DNA from 4 places in the Streptomyces sp. NPDC001678 genome. Region 1 is predicted to be linked to each of the others. Evidence: riboswitches for the same ligand, from Rfam matches in the RefSeq annotation. Region 1 holds a riboswitch; each other region holds the start of a gene.
What was found. A riboswitch is a leader RNA that binds a small molecule or an ion and turns the genes downstream of it on or off. The one in region 1 is predicted to bind cyclic di-AMP.
Positions count from the first base shown of each region.

Region 2: linked by a shared signal. The riboswitch ahead of ACFYZR_RS23085 (C40 family peptidase) and the one ahead of ACFYZR_RS09245 (M23 family metallopeptidase) in region 1 are both predicted to bind cyclic di-AMP.
Region 3: linked by a shared signal. The riboswitch ahead of ACFYZR_RS19360 (M23 family metallopeptidase) and the one ahead of ACFYZR_RS09245 (M23 family metallopeptidase) in region 1 are both predicted to bind cyclic di-AMP.
Region 4: linked by a shared signal. The riboswitch ahead of ACFYZR_RS16180 (transglycosylase family protein) and the one ahead of ACFYZR_RS09245 (M23 family metallopeptidase) in region 1 are both predicted to bind cyclic di-AMP.

Region 1 covers NZ_JBIAUP010000003.1:531,191-535,349, reverse strand. Annotated here, with positions in the region: gene ACFYZR_RS09250 (MFS transporter) at 1-1,102, opposite strand, end outside; gene ACFYZR_RS09245 (M23 family metallopeptidase) at 1,251-2,468, opposite strand; cyclic di-AMP (ydaO/yuaA leader) riboswitch at 2,480-2,615, opposite strand; gene ACFYZR_RS09240 (PP2C family protein-serine/threonine phosphatase) at 2,755-3,981, opposite strand.
Region 2 covers NZ_JBIAUP010000011.1:134,818-138,976, reverse strand. Annotated here, with positions in the region: gene ACFYZR_RS23095 (ATP-dependent Clp protease proteolytic subunit) at 210-848, shown strand; gene ACFYZR_RS23090 (hypothetical protein) at 854-1,183, shown strand; cyclic di-AMP (ydaO/yuaA leader) riboswitch at 1,469-1,672, shown strand; gene ACFYZR_RS23085 (C40 family peptidase) at 1,676-2,164, shown strand; gene ACFYZR_RS23080 (ATP-binding protein) at 2,413-2,841, opposite strand; gene ACFYZR_RS23075 (helix-turn-helix domain-containing protein) at 3,085-3,954, shown strand; gene ACFYZR_RS23070 (DUF397 domain-containing protein) at 3,964-4,159, shown strand, end outside.
Region 3 covers NZ_JBIAUP010000008.1:255,826-259,984, reverse strand. Annotated here, with positions in the region: gene ACFYZR_RS19370 (M16 family metallopeptidase) at 1-767, shown strand, start outside; gene ACFYZR_RS19365 (M16 family metallopeptidase) at 809-2,176, shown strand; cyclic di-AMP (ydaO/yuaA leader) riboswitch at 2,401-2,556, shown strand; gene ACFYZR_RS19360 (M23 family metallopeptidase) at 2,571-3,374, shown strand; gene ACFYZR_RS19355 (GntR family transcriptional regulator) at 3,567-4,159, shown strand, end outside.
Region 4 covers NZ_JBIAUP010000006.1:428,395-432,553, forward strand. Annotated here, with positions in the region: gene ACFYZR_RS16170 (cytochrome P450) at 1-371, shown strand, start outside; gene ACFYZR_RS16175 (transglycosylase family protein) at 555-1,568, shown strand; cyclic di-AMP (ydaO/yuaA leader) riboswitch at 1,828-2,010, shown strand; gene ACFYZR_RS16180 (transglycosylase family protein) at 2,015-2,764, shown strand; gene eno (phosphopyruvate hydratase) at 3,069-4,159, shown strand, end outside.

The sequences.
Region 1 (4,159 bases):
TCAGGTGCCCGGCGCCGAACAGCCAGGCGGTGCCGAACAGCAGGACCCCGGCCAGGAGGTATGTCGAGGAGATCATGATGCGCCGGCCGAGGGTGTCGAAGAGCTTGCCCAGGAAGAGCGGGCCGAGGAAGTTCCCCACCGCTATGACGGCGAAGAAATAGCCGGTGCGGGATGTGGAGACGCCGAAGAAACGGGTGAGGATGGCGCCGAAACCGAAGGTGATCGCGTTGTAGAGGAACGCCTGGCCGATGAAGAGGGCGAGGCCCAGGGCGGCCCGGCGCCGGTAGTCGGAGAAGACCGTACGGGCGATGTCACGGAATCCGAAGCTCTCGCGCTGACGGATGGTGAACCGCCCTTTGGCGGGCGGGAGGGGAACGCCTTTCTCCGCCACGACGCGCTTCTCGATCGACGTGACGAGCCGTTCGGCCTCCTCCGCCCTGCCGTGGATGAACAGCCAGCGCGGACTCTCCGGCACATGACGGCGTACGAGCAGGATGACCAGCCCCAGGATCACGCCCAGTCCGAAGGTCAGCCGCCAGCCGACGGCCTTGGCGAAGATGCTGGTGTCGAGCATCAGGACCGACAGCAATGAGCCCGCGATGGCACCCAGCCAGAAGCTGCCGTTGATGATGAGGTCGACACGGCCGCGGTAGGCGGCCGGGATCAGTTCGTCGATGGCGGAGTTGATCGCCGCGTACTCGCCGCCGATGCCGAAACCCGTCACGAAGCGGAAGGTGAAGAACCACCAGGACGAGTACGAGAGCGCGGTCAGTGCCGTCGCGGCCAGATAGACCGCGAGCGTGACCATGAAGAGTCTTTTACGGCCGAAGAGATCCGTCAGCCGGCCGAAGAAGAGCGCCCCGGAACAGGCGCCCGCCACATAGAGCGCGGCCGCCACTCCCGTCACTCCGCCGGAAGTGATCGGCAGGCCGCTGCCCTGCTCGGAGAGCCGGCCGGCGATATTGCCGACGACCGTGACCTCCAGGCCGTCCAGGACCCAGACCGTGCCGAGACCGATCACCACGGTCCAATGCCACCGGGACCAGGGCAGCCGGTCCAGGCGGGCGGGCACGGACGTGGTGATCGTCGCGGTGGTCGTCACGTCATCTGATTTCCCGATCGCTCACAGAACATTCCCGGGATATCCGATATCGGAGGTTTCTCCGGCCGCTATGACCTGATTGGCCTGTCCGGCTTGCGGCTTGCGGCTCGCGGCTCGCGGCTCGCGGCTCGCGGCTCGCAGCTCGCGGCTACGGCTCCAGGCCTCTGCCCCGCAGCCACGACAGCGGGTCCACCGGCGCGCCACCACCCGGCCGTACCTCCAGGTGCAGATGCGGCCCGGTGACATTGCCGGTCGCGCCGACCCGGCCGATGACCGTGCCCGCGCCGACCTTGCCCGACGTGACCACCATCGACGACAGGTGGCAGTACCAGACCTCGGTCCCGTCGTCGAGCGTCAGCACGATGCGGTAGCCGTACGCGCCCGCCCAGCCCGCCTGGGTGACGGTGCCCCCGCCGACCGCCTTCACCGGGCTGCCGGTGGGAGCGGCGAAGTCCTCGCCGGTGTGGTTCGCGGACCACATGTTTCCCGCCTGGCCGAAGCCGGCGGTGAGGGTGTACGAGGCCACGGGGAGGGTGAAGGGTCCACCGCCGGTGCCACGGTGCGCGGAGCCGGACGAGCCTGACGAGCCTGACGAGTCGGATGAACTGGAAGAGCCGGCGCCTGTCGTCCCCGCCGCCTCAGCCGTCGCGGTGCCGCCATCCGCCGCCTCCCGTGCCTCCCGCGCCTCCCGCTGCGCGGCCTCGTACGTCGCCGCCTTCGCGTCCGCCGCCTCGCGCTCGGCCGCCTCCCGCTCCGCCGCGGCCTTCTCCGCCGCCGCCTTGCGGTGCTGCTCGGCCGCGGCCTGGGCGACGCGCGCCTGCGCCTCGGCCTCGGCGGCGCCCTGCTGGTGCTCGGCCTGCTGGAGGATGCGGGCCCGCAGCACCTCGCCGGCGTCGGCGGTGTCGCGCACGGTACGTACCGTCTCGACCGGGGCCTGCCGCGCCTCGGCAGCCTGCTGTCCGCCCTGACCCTGCTCGTGCTGACCCTGCTCGTGGCCGCCGGCCATGAACGCGCCGACGACCGGGATGCTCTGGGTGAGGTCCGGCATGGATATGGAGGCCTGCGGACGGTCCTGGGCGCTGGCCATGCCGCCCGCCCCGACCGCCGCGATCATTCCGGCGCCGAGCACCGCCCCGCTGCGCGCCATCGTGCCGCCGCGCGGCTTGACGACGCGGTGCCGGCCGCGGACGGGCGCCGCCGGGTGGTCCTCGCCGGGGACCCACTCGTCGGCCGCCGACCGGGGCGTAGGGGCACCGGGGGCCTCAGGAGTCGGATCCGGCTCGTAGGGGGGAACGTAGGCGGGAACGAACGGAGGGTCGTACGAACTGCCGTCGAACGCGGAGCTGTCGGACCTGTTGGACGCCACGAAGGCGACTCCTTTCCTTCCTGTTCGCCTACCGGGTTAGCTGTCGGGTTCGGAGAAGGAAGGTCCCCTACGGGCCGGTGTGCAGGCCCGATTCACCCCAAAAGATGGTTCCCCGGTTCCGCCCACGGGATTCGGCGAAGGCGCACGGCACCGCCCTTGCGACGGCTGCAACGACCGCGCTGCGTTATCGAACGTTAATAGACAGAGCGGCTGGATTCCAAGCCGAAAGGGTGAATCCAGCAGGCGCGTTGGGGCGCTTTATAAGGCGCTTACTTCTGATAGTTCGTCAGTCGTTATGGATCTGAGGGGATTGCAGGCGCACGGTACGGGCGGTGACCTGGGGACGTTTGTGGGTGATGGGCGCGGTACGGAGCCTGCCGTCGATCCGCCGGATGGCGAGCAGGGCCATGTCGTCGTCCGTACGCCCGCCCGCGTGCCGGGACACATCCGCCGTGAGGGAGTCCAGCAGGGCGTCGGGGCTGCGGAACTGCTTGCCGTGCAGCCGTGGCCGGGGGTCATAGAACGTCCCGGCCGAGTCCCTGGCCTCGGTGACCCCGTCGGTAAACAGCAGCAACGTCGCCCCCACCGGGAACTCCCACTCCTCCACCCGGTCCGGCCACACACCCAGGTCCTCCATCCCCAGCGGCAGGGCGGGCGCTCGGGGGTGGGTGTCCCCCACGGTGCCGTCGGGATGGAGCAGGAGCGGGGGCGGATGGCCGCGGTTGACGATGCGCAGGGCGCCCGCGCCCGGCTGGACCTCGGCCAGGACGGCGGTGGTGAACCCCTCGGCCTGATCGACGTTCGCGCGCCGTGCGCCCTCCCGTCGCAGCGCACGCTCCAGCCGTACCGCCAGCCCCTCCAGCGTGCGCTCCTGCTCCGCCGCCTCCCGGAACGCGCCGATCAGGATCGCGACCGCCTCCACCGCGCCGAGTCCCTTGCCCCGTACGTCGCCGACGATGACGCGGACGCCGTGCGGGGTGTCCTGCACCGCGTAGAGGTCGCCGCCGATCCGGGCGTCGGCCTGCGCGGCGACATAGCGCGCGGCCACGCGGAGTCCGCCGATCCGGGCCGGGGGCGTGGGCAGCACGGCCCGCTGGGCGGCCTCCGCGACGCTCCGCACGGACGCCAGCCGGAGATTGCCGCGCCGTACGACGCGGTTGATGCCCAGGGCGAGCACCCCGACGATCAGGACGGTGACGACCTCGGTCACCGACTCGCCCATCTCCGGCGCCTGCCGCGCGAGGGAGAGCGCGACCATCGCCGCCAGGGCCACGGCCGCCGTGAGCAGGGTGGCGAAGAGGGAGAGGAGCGGGGCGGCGACGAGGGGCGCGGAGACGAAGAAGGGGGCGGAGGAGTACTTGGGGGGCGTGAGGACGTCGAATGCGATGCCGCCGGCGATGACGGCGGCGGGGAGACAACGGGCGAGACAGCGGGCTGCGACGGCCGTCGCCCGCCCGGGGAGCGGCTCGCAGAGCGGATCCGGTCCGGGCAGCGGCCCGTCTCGCTTCCCCACCGTGTGTTCTCCTGACCGGCCGACGTTCCTTGCTCCGCATCCCACCTTTGCGGCTGGGATGCGGAGCGGCGAACGGGGTTGAGCCGTTCGGGAACGCCGGCCCGGTCAGGGTCTCAAGACTTCAAGACTTCAAGACTTCAGGGCCTCAGGGCCTCAGGGCCTCAGGGCCTCAGGGCCT
Region 2 (4,159 bases), on a different contig from region 1:
GTCCTCGACCAGCCTTCCCCTGGTCCGCCCGGCGATCCAAACGAAAGCTCGTAGAGAAATTTGTGAGACGTACGCCCTCGACAAACCGTCAAACCGGCCTCCGACCTGGGCATTTGACTTGATCACCAGAATCCGGTCCCATTCTAATCCCCTGTACGTCCTGTACATTTTTTACAGATCACCGATCGACCCGTTCGAAAGGCGTGACCATGGACCATCGACCCCTCGCCCGGCACGTCCTGCCGGAGTTCACCGAACGCACCAGCGGCGGGACGCGCACCTTCGACCCCTACTCCAAGCTGTTCTCCGAGCGTGTGGTCTTCCTCGGGACGGCCCTCGACGACGCGGCGGCGAGCGATGTGATCGCCCAGCTGATGCACCTGGAGCACGCGGCGCCAGGGCAGGACATCGCGCTCTACATCAACTCCCCCGGCGGCTCCTTCTCCGCGATGTGCGCCATCTACGACTCCATGCGCTACGTCGGCTGCGACGTCCAGACCTACTGCCTGGGCCAGGCCGCCTCGGCCGCCGCCGTGCTGCTGGCGGCCGGCACCCCCGGCAAGCGGATGGTGCTGCCGCACTCCCGGGTCCTCGTCCATGAGCCGGCCCTGCCCGAGCCCGTCCGGGGGCAGCCCTCGGACCTGGAGATCCAGGCCGCCGAGATGCTGCGCGCCCGGGAGACCCTGGTGGAGATGCTGGCGCTGCACACCGGGCGGAGCCCGGAGCGGATCCGGCGGGACGTCGAGCGCGACACCGTCCTCGACGCGGCGGGGGCCGTGGCCCACGGCCTGGCCGACGCGGTGGTCGCCGACCGCCGGGCGCAGGGCGCGCCGGCCAGGGAGAGGTGAGCGGGATGCCGCACGGGCCGTCCCACCGGTTCCCTCCGGAGCTGCCGCCGCTGCCCGCGCTGACCCGGGCCGAGGGCGAGCTGGTCGACCGTTATCTGGAAGTACTGGATCAGCTCGGACGGATCAACCCGGCCCGCGCGCAGGACACGTACGGCGGGCTACGAGCCGCGCAGAGGCTCGTGGTCGCGGCCGCGGGACTGCGCGACGCGCTGGCGACGATGTACGAGCGGGGAGAACGACAGGTGTACGCGGGAACGCTGGCGCGGGCGATGCGGGTCCTGGACGGTGAACGCCGGGCGCTGCGGGTGACCTTGCCGCCTTCGGTTGCGAACTGAGGAGCGGAAACATTCTTCCCTCGATCTCCTTCAGACAGCGGATGGGATCGTAGACAACCCGTGGTGATCATGTCGGGCCGTACGCGCGGTTTGCGCTCGGGGTGATCGCCCGCGCCGCAGGTGACCGGCTCACCAGGGGGAATCCGCAGGAGTCAAATCGCCCCGCGTCCACCGGAATTGCCCAACGGTGACGAGGCTCACATATGCCGGGATCCCCTCGGCGTGCCCGGCGCGGCTGCGCCAAGATCCCTCCGACGACAAGACCCCGCCACCACGGCGGGGCGGTCCGGGCGGACGCCGAACCCCGCCGCCGCCCGGGCGCTGGTCGACATGAGTGCATCGGCGGGGATGGAGGACCCAGGCACGACGGGAGGGCCGGAGCTGTGAAGTTCCGGACCAGCCCTTGGGGTGAAGCCGCCTCGGCGGCCGGGCATCTTCGCCTGCCCGAACCCGACAGGTCATCCTTCACAGGCGGCTGACGAAGGGTTTGGCATGGGCGCGCACAAACGTCCCTCACGGCTGTCCAGGGCCGGGGTGGTACCCCTGTCCGTGAAATCCGCCCTGACTCTGGCGGCCGTCGGCGCAACGGTACTGGCACCCGGCGTCGTCGACGACGCCGAAGCCGCCACCATCTCCACCAAAGCCCTGTGGATCGCGGCCTCAAAGGCGGGCTCCCCCTACGTATGGGGTGGCACGGGCCCGTACAGCTTCGACTGCTCGGGGCTGACGCAGTACTCCTTCAAACGGGCCGGCAAGCAGCTGCCCCGTACCGCCCAGGAGCAGTACAACCGCACCGAACACATTCCCACCCCCTCTCGGGAACAGGGCGACCTGGTGTTCTTCCACGGCCGGGGCGGCGTCTACCACGTGGGGATCTACGCCGGGAACAATCTGATCTGGCATGCCCCGAAGACCGGTTCGGTCGTCCGCCTCGAGCGCATCTGGACCAGAAGCGTCTCGTACGGCCGAGTGAACGACTGAACCACCGGCGCGGGTGACGACCGGCGCGGCTACCGCTTCCCGCCCCCGTCGTCCCGCAGAATCCAACGCGCGTACCCGTCGCGCCGGGCTTCCCGCGCGCCGAGCGCGTCTCCCGTGGCAGCGGACCCGACTGCCGTGCGGTGCCCACCGGCACCAGCGACACCCGAGAACCCACCGGTTCCTGTGCGCGGCTCCACAAGAGCGCCGGGCCGGGCGGACATTCCCGCCCGGCCCCTCCGCGCTGCCGGTCAGCGGACGGACACCGTCCACGGCAGTGCGATCCACACCGTCTTGCCGCCGTCGGCGGTCGGGGTGACGACGACCCTGCCGCCGTACTCGGCGGTGAGCGCGCGGACGATCACCATGCCGCGGCCGTTGTCCTGCTGGACGGCGGCGGGCAGCCGCCTGGGGTGGCGCGGGTGGCTGTCGGTGACCCCGACCCGCAGCCGCTCCTCCCGGTCCAGCCGGAGCTCCACGGTGAAGGTGGGCGACTGGCCCCGGGTGTGCTGCACGGCGTTGGTGGCCAGCTCGGAGAGGATCAGCCGGATCGTGTCGGCCAGGTCCGTCCCGTCCGTCAGGCCCCAGGTGACGAGAACGTCCATGACATGGCGGCGGGCGGCGGAGACCGAGGCGGGAGCGCTCGGCAGGGTGACGGATGCTTCCTGGTGATCTGCCATGGCGCTGTCCCTTTCCCACCGAGGCTCGGCCCGGCTCTTGTGCGCCAGCGTCCCACTGATAACGGCCGCGATGGGTGTGATCCACCGGATTGTGGATATATCTGTCGCTCAAAGCGGTGAACTCTACGACGAGCGACCGGATTTGGCCGTGACACTGGTTTATTGACTCTGACGCGGGGTGTGTGAACAACGCGTCAAGGGTTATCACGACGCTTCCATGTGAGCGGCGGGGAGGGAGAGCTGATGCGGTACGGACCCGCGGTGCGCCGCCGCAAACTCGGCGCGGAACTGCGCCGTCAGCGCGAGCTGACCGGGATGACGAGCCGGGAGGCGGCCTGCGCGGTCGGCTGGCACCAGTCGAAGGTGAGCCGGATCGAGACGGGCAGCAGCGGGGTGAAACCCGCCGATGTGGCCCGGCTGCTGGATGTCTACCGGGTGTCGGACCCGGAGCTGCGGGCTCTGCTGGGGGCCCTGTGCGGGGCGGGGTCCAAGGACGCGGAGGGGGCGCGGCGCGGCTGGTGGTACGCCTATCGCGACCTGCTGCCTTCGGCGTATCTCGACTTCATCAGCCTGGAGTCGGAGGCCTCCCACGCCCGCACGCTGGAGACCGCGGTGGTGCCCGGGTTGTTGCAGACACCCGACTACGCCCGGGCGGTGACCCGCGCGGCGCTCGGCGATCCGCCGGCCCAGCAGGTCGAGGAGCTCGTCCGGGTGCGGCTGGCCCGGCAGGCGGTGCTCGGGGGGCGCCGGCCGCTGGAGCTGTGCGCGGTGCTGGACGAGGCGGTGCTGCGGCACGAGGTGGGCAGCCCCGAGGTGATGACGGGACAGCTACGGCATTTGCTGGAAAGGGGCTCACTGCCGCATGTGCGGCTCCACGTACTGCCGTTCACCAGTGGCAACCATATCGGCATCACGGGCCCTTTCGTTATCTTCTCATTTCCGCGCATCGCCGATCTGGACGTGGTTGTTCTCGACCACTTGACGAGTAGCCTCTATCTGGAGCGGAAAGAGGACCTCCGGGCGTACGCCTCCGCATTCACGACGCTCCGGGCGCACGCCCTGTCGCACGAGAAATCGTTGGAATACATCGCCGGGATCAGTGACGGCGCATAGGGAGGCGACATGTCCGCAATGCCTCGGTACGTACCCTCTGCATCGGCCCAGCCCGCTCGGTGCGCCGCGGTATGGCACCGCAGCAGCTACAGCACGGGAATGAACAACTGCGTAGAGACGGCGCTCCTGGGTACGGAGCTGCTCGCCGTGCGTGACTCACGGCGCGACGCCGGCCCTGTCCTGCTCTTCCCCCGCACCACCTGGT
Region 3 (4,159 bases), on a different contig from region 1:
CGTACTACGCGCCCGGCAACGCCGTCCTCGCGGTCGTCGGCGACATCGACCCGGAGCAGACGCTCGCCTGGGTCGAGAAGTACTTCGGCTCCATCCCGGCGCACGACGGCAAGCAGCCCCCGCGCGACGGCCGGCTGCCCGACACCATCGGCGAGCAGCTGCGCGAGGTCGTCCGCGAGGAGGTGCCCTCCCGCGCCCTGATGGCCGCCTACCGCCTGCCCCACGACGGCACGCGCGAGGCCGACGCCGCCGACCTGGCGCTGACCATCCTCGGCGGCGGCGAGTCCTCCCGCCTCCACAACCGCCTGGTCCGGCACGACCGCACCGCCGTCGCGGCCGGCTTCGGCCTGCTGCGCCTGGCCGGCGCGCCCTCGCTCGGCTGGCTGGACGTCAAGGCGTCCGGCGGCGTGGAGGTCTCCGCGATCGAGGCCGCCGTCGACGACGAGCTCGCCCGCTTCGCGGCCGAGGGCCCGACGCCCGAGGAGATGGAGCGCGCCCAGGCCCAGCTGGAGCGCGAGTGGCTGGACCGGCTGGCCACCGTCAGCGGCCGCGCGGACGAGCTGTGCCGCTTCGCCGTGCTCTTCGGCGACCCCCAGCTCGCCCTGACCGCCGTTCAGCGCGTCCTGGACATCACCCCCGCGGAGGTGCAGGAGGTCGCCAAGGCCCGGCTGCACCCCGACAACCGCGCCGTGCTGGTGTACGAGCCCACGCCCCAGTCCGGCACCGACGCCGCCGGCGAGAACGAGGAAGAGGAGGCGGACCGGTGAGCGACGCCGTAGCCGCGAGCACCCAGACCGTGAAGGCCTCGATGGACTTCCACCCGCAGCCCCAGCCCGGCACCGCCACCCCCTGGGCCTTCCCCGCCCCCGAGCGCGGCCTGCTCCCCAACGGGCTGACCGTGCTGCGCTGCCACCGCCCCGGCCAGCAGGTCGTCGCCGTCGACGTCGTCCTGAACGCGCCGCTGGCCGCCGAGCCCGAGGGTCTGGACGGTGTCGCCACGATCATGGCGCGCGCCTTCTCCGAGGGCACCGACAAGCTCAGCGCCGAGGAGTTCACCGCCGAGCTGGAGCGCTGCGGCGCCACCCTCGACGCCCACGCCGACCACCCCGGTGTCCGGCTCTCCCTGGAGGTCCCGGCCTCCCGGCTGGGCAAGGCCATGGGCCTGCTCGCCGACGCCCTGCGCGCCCCGGCCTTCCCGGACAGCGAGATCGAGCGCCTGGTCGACAACCGCCTGGACGAGATCCCGCACGAGCTGGCCAACCCGGCCCGCCGGGCGGCCATGGCGCTGGCCGCCGAGCTCTTCCCGGCCGGCTCCCGGATGTCCCGCCCCCGGCAGGGCGCGCAGGAGACCGTCGAGCGCGTCGACGCCGCGGCGGTCCGGTCCTTCTACGAGGCCCATGTCCGCCCCGCCACCACCACCGTGGCGATCGTCGGCGACTTCACCGGCATCGACCTCGACCGCACCCTGGCGGAGTCCCTGGGCGCCTGGACCGGCACCGCCGCCGAGCCGCTGCCCGTGCCGGCCGTCACCGCCGACGACACCGGCCGCGTCGTGATCGTGGACCGGCCCGGCGCCGTGCAGACGCAGCTCCTCATCGGCCGTACCGGCCCCGACCGCCACGCGAGCGTCTGGCCCGCCCAGATCCTCGGCACCTACTGCCTCGGCGGCACCCTCACCTCCCGCCTGGACCGCGTCCTGCGCGAGGAGAAGGGCTACACCTACGGCGTGCGCTCCTTCGGCCAGGTGCTGCTCTCCGCCCCCGACGGCACGGGCACGGCCATGCTCGCCATCAGCGGCTCCGTGGACACCCCCAACACCGGCCCCGCGCTGGCGGATCTGTGGACCGTGCTGCGCACCCTGGCGGCGGAGGGCCTGACCGAGGCCGAGCGCGACGTCGCCGTGCAGAACCTCGTCGGTGTCGCGCCGCTGAAGTACGAGACGGCCGCGGCCGTCGCCGCGACCTTCGCCGACCAGGTCGAGCAGTACCTGCCGGACGACTTCCAGGCGCGGCTGTACGAACGCCTCGCGCAGGCCGGCACGGTGGAGGCCACGGCGGCCGTCGTGAGCGCCTTCCCGGCCGACCGCCTCGTCACCGTCCTCGTCGGTGACGCCGCCGAGATCGCCGAGCCCGTCAAGGCCCTGGGCATCGGCCCGGTGACGGTCATCCCCGCCTGACGGCGGCTCACCACCCCGGCGCGGCGGCCACGCTGCGCCGGGGCCCCTTCGGCGCATGGGTCCGTTGTGACCCATGCGCCTCACTTATGTCCACTTTCAGGCGGTGGTTGTGTGTTGGTCGTGTGGCGTACGTCATAAAAACCCACTTCTGTTTGCTGTTCGAATCTGACGCCGATTAGCGTCAGGCCCGGCAGCCCGCCATTCGGAGCCGTGACCGCGGCCCCGGGCAGCCATCGCCGAGTCCCCGAGGCGTCAGCCGAAGGGGAGCCGGGGACCCAAACGTCCCTGGGGTGAATCGGGCCCCTCTCACGAGGGATCCGTAGGAGACCTTCCTGCTCCGAACCCGTCAGCTAACCCGGTAGGCGAGAGGGAAGGAAAGGAAACAGCCGTAGACATGGCGTTCACCCGTGCCACCGGGAAGCACCGTCGTCCGAGCCGCGCCGCCCGCGTCAGCGCCAACGTGGCGGGCATAGCCACCCTGACGGCCGCCGGCGTCGTCGCCGGTGTCGCCGCCCCGGCCTTCGCCGCCTCCGACGACGCTCAGCGCCCCGAGGACACCGGCCTGACCCAGGCCGTCGTCATCGGTGACGTCATGGCCGAGCACGTCGACGCCCAGGCCGAGTCCCAGCGCAGCGCCGCCGACGAGGCCGCCGCCCGCCTCCAGGCCGAGGAGAGCGCCAAGCAGAAGGCCGTCCAGGCCAAGCAGCGCTACGAAGAGGCCCAGCGCAAGGCCGAGGAGGAGCGCGCCGCCAAGGAGAAGGCCGCCCGCGACGAGGAGCGCAAGCGCCTCGGCGTCTTCGTGAGCCCGATCGACGGCTCCTACGTCTCCACCGCCTACAAGGCCTCCAGCGGCCTGTGGTCCTCCGGCAGCCACACCGGCATCGACATGCACGCCGAGACCGGCACCTCCGTCCACGCCGTGGGCATGGGCACCATCGTCGAGGCCGGCTGGGGCGGCGCCTACGGCAACAACGTCGTCATCAAGATGGCCGACGGCACGTACACCCAGTACGGCCACCTGTCCTCCATCGACGTCTCCGTCGGCCAGACGGTCACCCCGGGCCAGCAGATCGGCCTCTCCGGCGCCACCGGCAACGTCACCGGCCCGCACCTCCACTTCGAGGCCCGTACGGCCCCCACCTACGGCTCGGACATCGACCCGATCGCCTACATGGCGGCGCACGGCGTCAACCTGTAACGACGCGCGGCGACTTCCGAAAGGCCCCGGCCCCCGGCCGGGGCCTTCGTGTTTGGCCAAAAAATATCCATGAAACGGCGGCACCATCGGAAAACGCCCGGGATTGCCATAGAGTCGCCGAACGGACGTCAATCGGCCGTGCTGCACGGAGATTGAGGCATGAGGCGGAGGTAGACCCATGCGGGGCCGTACGTGAGCGGCGACGGCGAAGGGCCGCGCGAGAGCCGTCGTATTTCCACGCACGCGGTGTGCACCGCCATCCGCGACGACATCGTCTCCGGCGCTTTCCCGCCGGGCAGCCGGCTCATCGAGGAAATCCTCGCCCGCCGCTACGGGGTCTCACGGGTGCCCGTGCGCGAGGCGCTGCGCACCCTCGCCTCCGAGGGCTTCGTGACCACCCGCCGGCACGCCGGCGCCTGTGTCGCCGAACCCACCGAGCGCGAGGCCGCCGACCTCCTCGACATCCGGGCCCTGCTGGAGCCGCTGGGCGCCGCCAAGGCCGCGCAGCGGCGCTCCGAGGCCCATCTCAAGGTGCTGCGGGGCCTGGTCAGGCTCGGTCAGGAGCGGGCCCGCGCGGGCCGCTGCGCCGAGCTGCGTCAACTCGGCGACTGGTTCGACGAGACGCTCGCCCAGGCGTCCGGCAGCCCCTCGGTCGCCGGGCTGCTGACCCAGCTGCGCCGCAAGATCGCCTGGGTGTACGCCCCGGGGCCCGTGGTCCGGCCGCTGGAGACCTGGGAGGCGTGCGGGGCGCTGGTGGACGCGGTGGCGCGGGGGGACGTGGAGCG
Region 4 (4,159 bases), on a different contig from region 1:
TGGAGCTCGCCACCTGGCGGTTCGCCACCCAGGACCTGACCCTCGGCGGGCAGCGCATCGCCGAGGGCGATCCCGTACTGGTCGTCCTGGCCGCCGCCGACCGCGATCCCGAGCGTTTCACCGACCCCGACACCCTTGATCTGTCCCGGCGCGACAACCAGCACCTGGGCTACGGGCACGGCATCCACTACTGCCTCGGCGCGCCCCTCGCCCGCCTGGAGGGCCAGGCCGCGATCGCGACGCTGCTGCGCCGGCTGCCCGACCTATCCCTCGCCGCCGAACCCGATGACCTGCGCTGGCGCGGCGGCCTGATCATGCGTGGATTGCGTACTTTGCCCGTGGAGTTCACACCCCAAAACCCCCTCGTGTGATGCCCGGTCAATCCGTGTTTATCGGCACGTGACCTCCGCTACACCGGCTTGTGACTCCGGGGAGGCCTCGCTAGGGTCTGCGACCATTCGAACGCCGCCTACGCGAGAGGCCCGCAGATGCTCTCAGGAACCGGTAGACATCGCCGTCCCCGTCAGATACCCGCCATCGTGGTCGCGGCGGGGGTGACGGCCTCCAGCGCGGCACTTCCGCTGCTGGCGACCGGATCCGCCGTCGCCGCCGACGCGGGTACCTGGGACAAGGTCGCCCAGTGCGAGAGCGGAGGGATGTGGAGCGCCAACAACGGCAACGGCCTCCACGGCGGCCTCCAGCTCACCCAGCAGATGTGGGAGCAGTACGGCGGCATCGCGTACGCGCCGCGCCCCGACCTGGCCAGCCGGTCCCAGCAGATAGCCGTGGCCGAGCGGATCCTCAAGGCGGAGGGCGCCGACACCTGGCGGAGCTGCGCGGTGAGTTCGGGCCTGGCCGGCGAGGCGGACCGGGGCGAGGACAAGGAGCCGGAGGTGGACCCGGGCGACGGTTCGTACTCCGCCGCGCCGGAGCCGAGCCGCCCCCGTACGCCCGGGCGCGGCAACCAGCCCGCGCCCGAGCGCACGTCGCCCGCGCCGTCCGCCCCGTCCTCCGGGTCGCCCAAGCCCGCGCCCGGCTCGTCCGGTTCGCCCACGCCGGGCTCCTCCGGCACCCCGTCCGCTTCCACGAGCCCGTCCCCGGACACCTCCGCGGGCAAGCACCGCAAGGACCCGTCGGACCCGTCGGGGCGGCCGACGACGGGTACGGGCACCGGCGCGTCGGCCGATCCGACCACCATCCCGACCGCCCCGGTCGGCAGCCCCTCGAACACCTCGGCGAACACGCCCTCGGACACCCCTGGAACGGGATCCTCGCCTTCCGCTTCGCCGCTTCCCGGCGATGCCGACGCGACCCCCGGCAACGGCCGGCACCGTGCCGACCCGTCGGGCTCCGGCGATGCTCAGCGGCCCTCCCGGGGTGGCGAGGGCCGGACGGAACTGCCCGCCGCGAACGACTACACCGTGCGGCCCGGTGACAATCTGTCAGCGATCGCGGAGCAACACTCGGTCTCCGGAGGCTGGCAGACGCTGTATCAGAAGAACGAAAAAGCAGTCGGTTCTGATCCGGACCTTATCCGCCCTGGTCAGAAGCTTGATATCAAGCAGTAGCGCTCCGGTTCGAGGCGAATGTCTGTTCCGGTCGAAAGTGAGACATGGGTCTCGTTGACTGACCGTCGGATGCCTTGGATCCGATTTGCTCGAATGGCCTCTCACCTGCGGAAACGTGAGGTTTCTGGGGCCAACTCAGGCCATCGGTGGCTGAAAAGTGGGGTTTGAACCCGTCGGCCGCCTGTGATTACCGTCGTCACCGCTCGCCACCGCGAGCACCACGGCCGCACGCCGAATCCTGCCGGCGGCCGGGGGAGTCGTCGCGCAAGCGCCGTAGGCAGGAGCGGGGGAACCAAGGTAAGTCGCCGGAACGGTCCCAAGGCCAATGGCCGAAGGAGCGGAACGGCTTGGGGTGAAGCCCGGAACGCGAAAGCGCACCGGGCCGGGCGAACTCACAGCCCGAACCCGACAGCTCACCTCGTAGGCGTCGGTGAGGAAACCGACTTATGTCCAAGGGCAAGCACCGTCGTCCGTCCAAGGCCGTCCGCATCGTCACGCTCGCCGGTGTCACCGGCGCGGCTGTCGCCGCCCCTCTGATGGTCGCGACCTCTGCCAACGCCGCCTCCGTCTCCACGTGGGACAAGGTCGCCCAGTGCGAGTCCAGTGGTGACTGGCACATCAACAATGGCAACGGCTACTACGGCGGCCTGCAGTTCAGCAACGAGTCCTGGGCCGCTGCGGGCGGTAAGCAGTACGCCCCGCGCGCCGACCTGGCCAGCAAGTCCCAGCAGATCGCCACCGCCGAGCGCCTGCTCGCCATGCAGGGCCCGGGCGCCTGGCAGTGCGCTCCTGGCACCGGCCTCGCCCGTGGTGGCGCCAAGGCGAACGTCGACACGGACGACTCCGACGGCTACGTCGCGAAGAAGTCCACGAAGTCCGCGTCCGGCGCCTACGGCAAGGCCCAGTCCCACGCCGACCGCAGCAAGCGCCAGGCCGCGCCGCAGCAGAAGCACAGCAGCAAGCCGGTCCAGCAGTCGGACGACTCCGACGACGAGGCCCCGGCGCCGAAGCACACCGCCCCGCAGACTGTCCAGAAGGGCGACGGCGAGTACCAGGTGAAGGAGGGCGACACCCTCGCCACCATCGCCGTCTCCCAGAAGGTCCAGGGCGGCTGGCAGAAGCTCCACGAGCTCAACAAGAAGATCGTGCCCGACGCGGACGTGATCTTCCCGGGCCAGCAGCTGCACCTGCGCTGATCCATCCGCGCTGATCCACCTGCGCTGAGCGAGGGCCGGCCGGAGCCATCGAACGAAGGCTCCGGCCGGCCGAGCGGCCGCCCCGCTCCGATGCGACTTCCCCCCGAGCCGCATCGGAGCGGGGCTCCGCTCGTTCTGCCGGTCGATCCCGCGTCCTCGTTGAGCGAACACACCGACGATTCGTCCGGTGTTCTCGGCGTTTGTGCCAATTTTCGGCCCGGGGAGCAGACCAAGGGCGGGCGGAGCCCCCGGCGCCCGTTAGGCTCGTGGTGCAGAACTCCAGACACACACGAAGGAGACCCTCGTGCCGTCCATCGACGTCGTCGTAGCTCGCGAGATCCTCGACTCGCGAGGCAACCCCACGGTCGAGGTCGAGGTCGGCCTCGACGACGGCTCCACGGGCCGTGCCGCCGTGCCGTCCGGCGCCTCCACCGGCGCTTTCGAGGCCATCGAGCTCCGTGACGGCGACCCCAAGCGCTACCTCGGCAAGGGCGTCGAGAAGGCCGTCCTCGCCGTCATCGAGCAGATCGGCCCGGAGCTCGTCGGCTACGACGCCACCGAGCAGCGCCTGATCGACCAGGCCATGTTCGACCTGGACGCCACCGACAACAAGGGCTCCCTGGGCGCCAACGCCATCCTGGGCGTCTCCCTGGCCGTCGCGCACGCCGCCTCCGAGGCGTCCGACCTGCCGCTCTTCCGCTACCTCGGCGGCCCGAACGCGCACCTGCTGCCCGTTCCGATGATGAACATCCTGAACGGCGGCTCGCACGCCGACTCCAACGTGGACATCCAGGAGTTCATGATCGCGCCGATCGGCGCGGAGTCCTTCTCCGAGGCCCTGCGCTGGGGCACCGAGGTCTACCACACCCTCAAGAAGGTGCTGAAGGGCCGCGGCCTGTCCACCGGCCTCGGCGACGAGGGCGGCTTCGCCCCGAACCTGGGCTCCAACCGCGAGGCCCTCGACCTCATCCTCGAGGCCATCAAGGAGGCCGGCTACACCCCCGGCCAGGACATCGCGCTCGCGCTCGACGTGGCCGCCTCCGAGTTCTACAAGGACGGCGTCTACAAGTTCGAGGGCAAGGACCGCACCGCCGCCGAGATGACCGAGTACTACGCGGAGCTCGTCGCCGCGTACCCGCTCGTCTCCATCGAGGACCCGCTGTTCGAGGACGACTGGGCCGGCTGGAACACCATCACCGAGCAGCTCGGCGACAAGGTCCAGCTCGTCGGTGACGACCTGTTCGTCACCAACCCCGAGCGCCTCGCCCGCGGCATCGAGGAGAACTCCGCCAACGCCCTCCTGGTCAAGGTCAACCAGATCGGCTCGCTGACCGAGACCCTGGACGCCGTCGAGCTGGCCCAGCGCAACGGCTTCAAGTGCATGATGTCCCACCG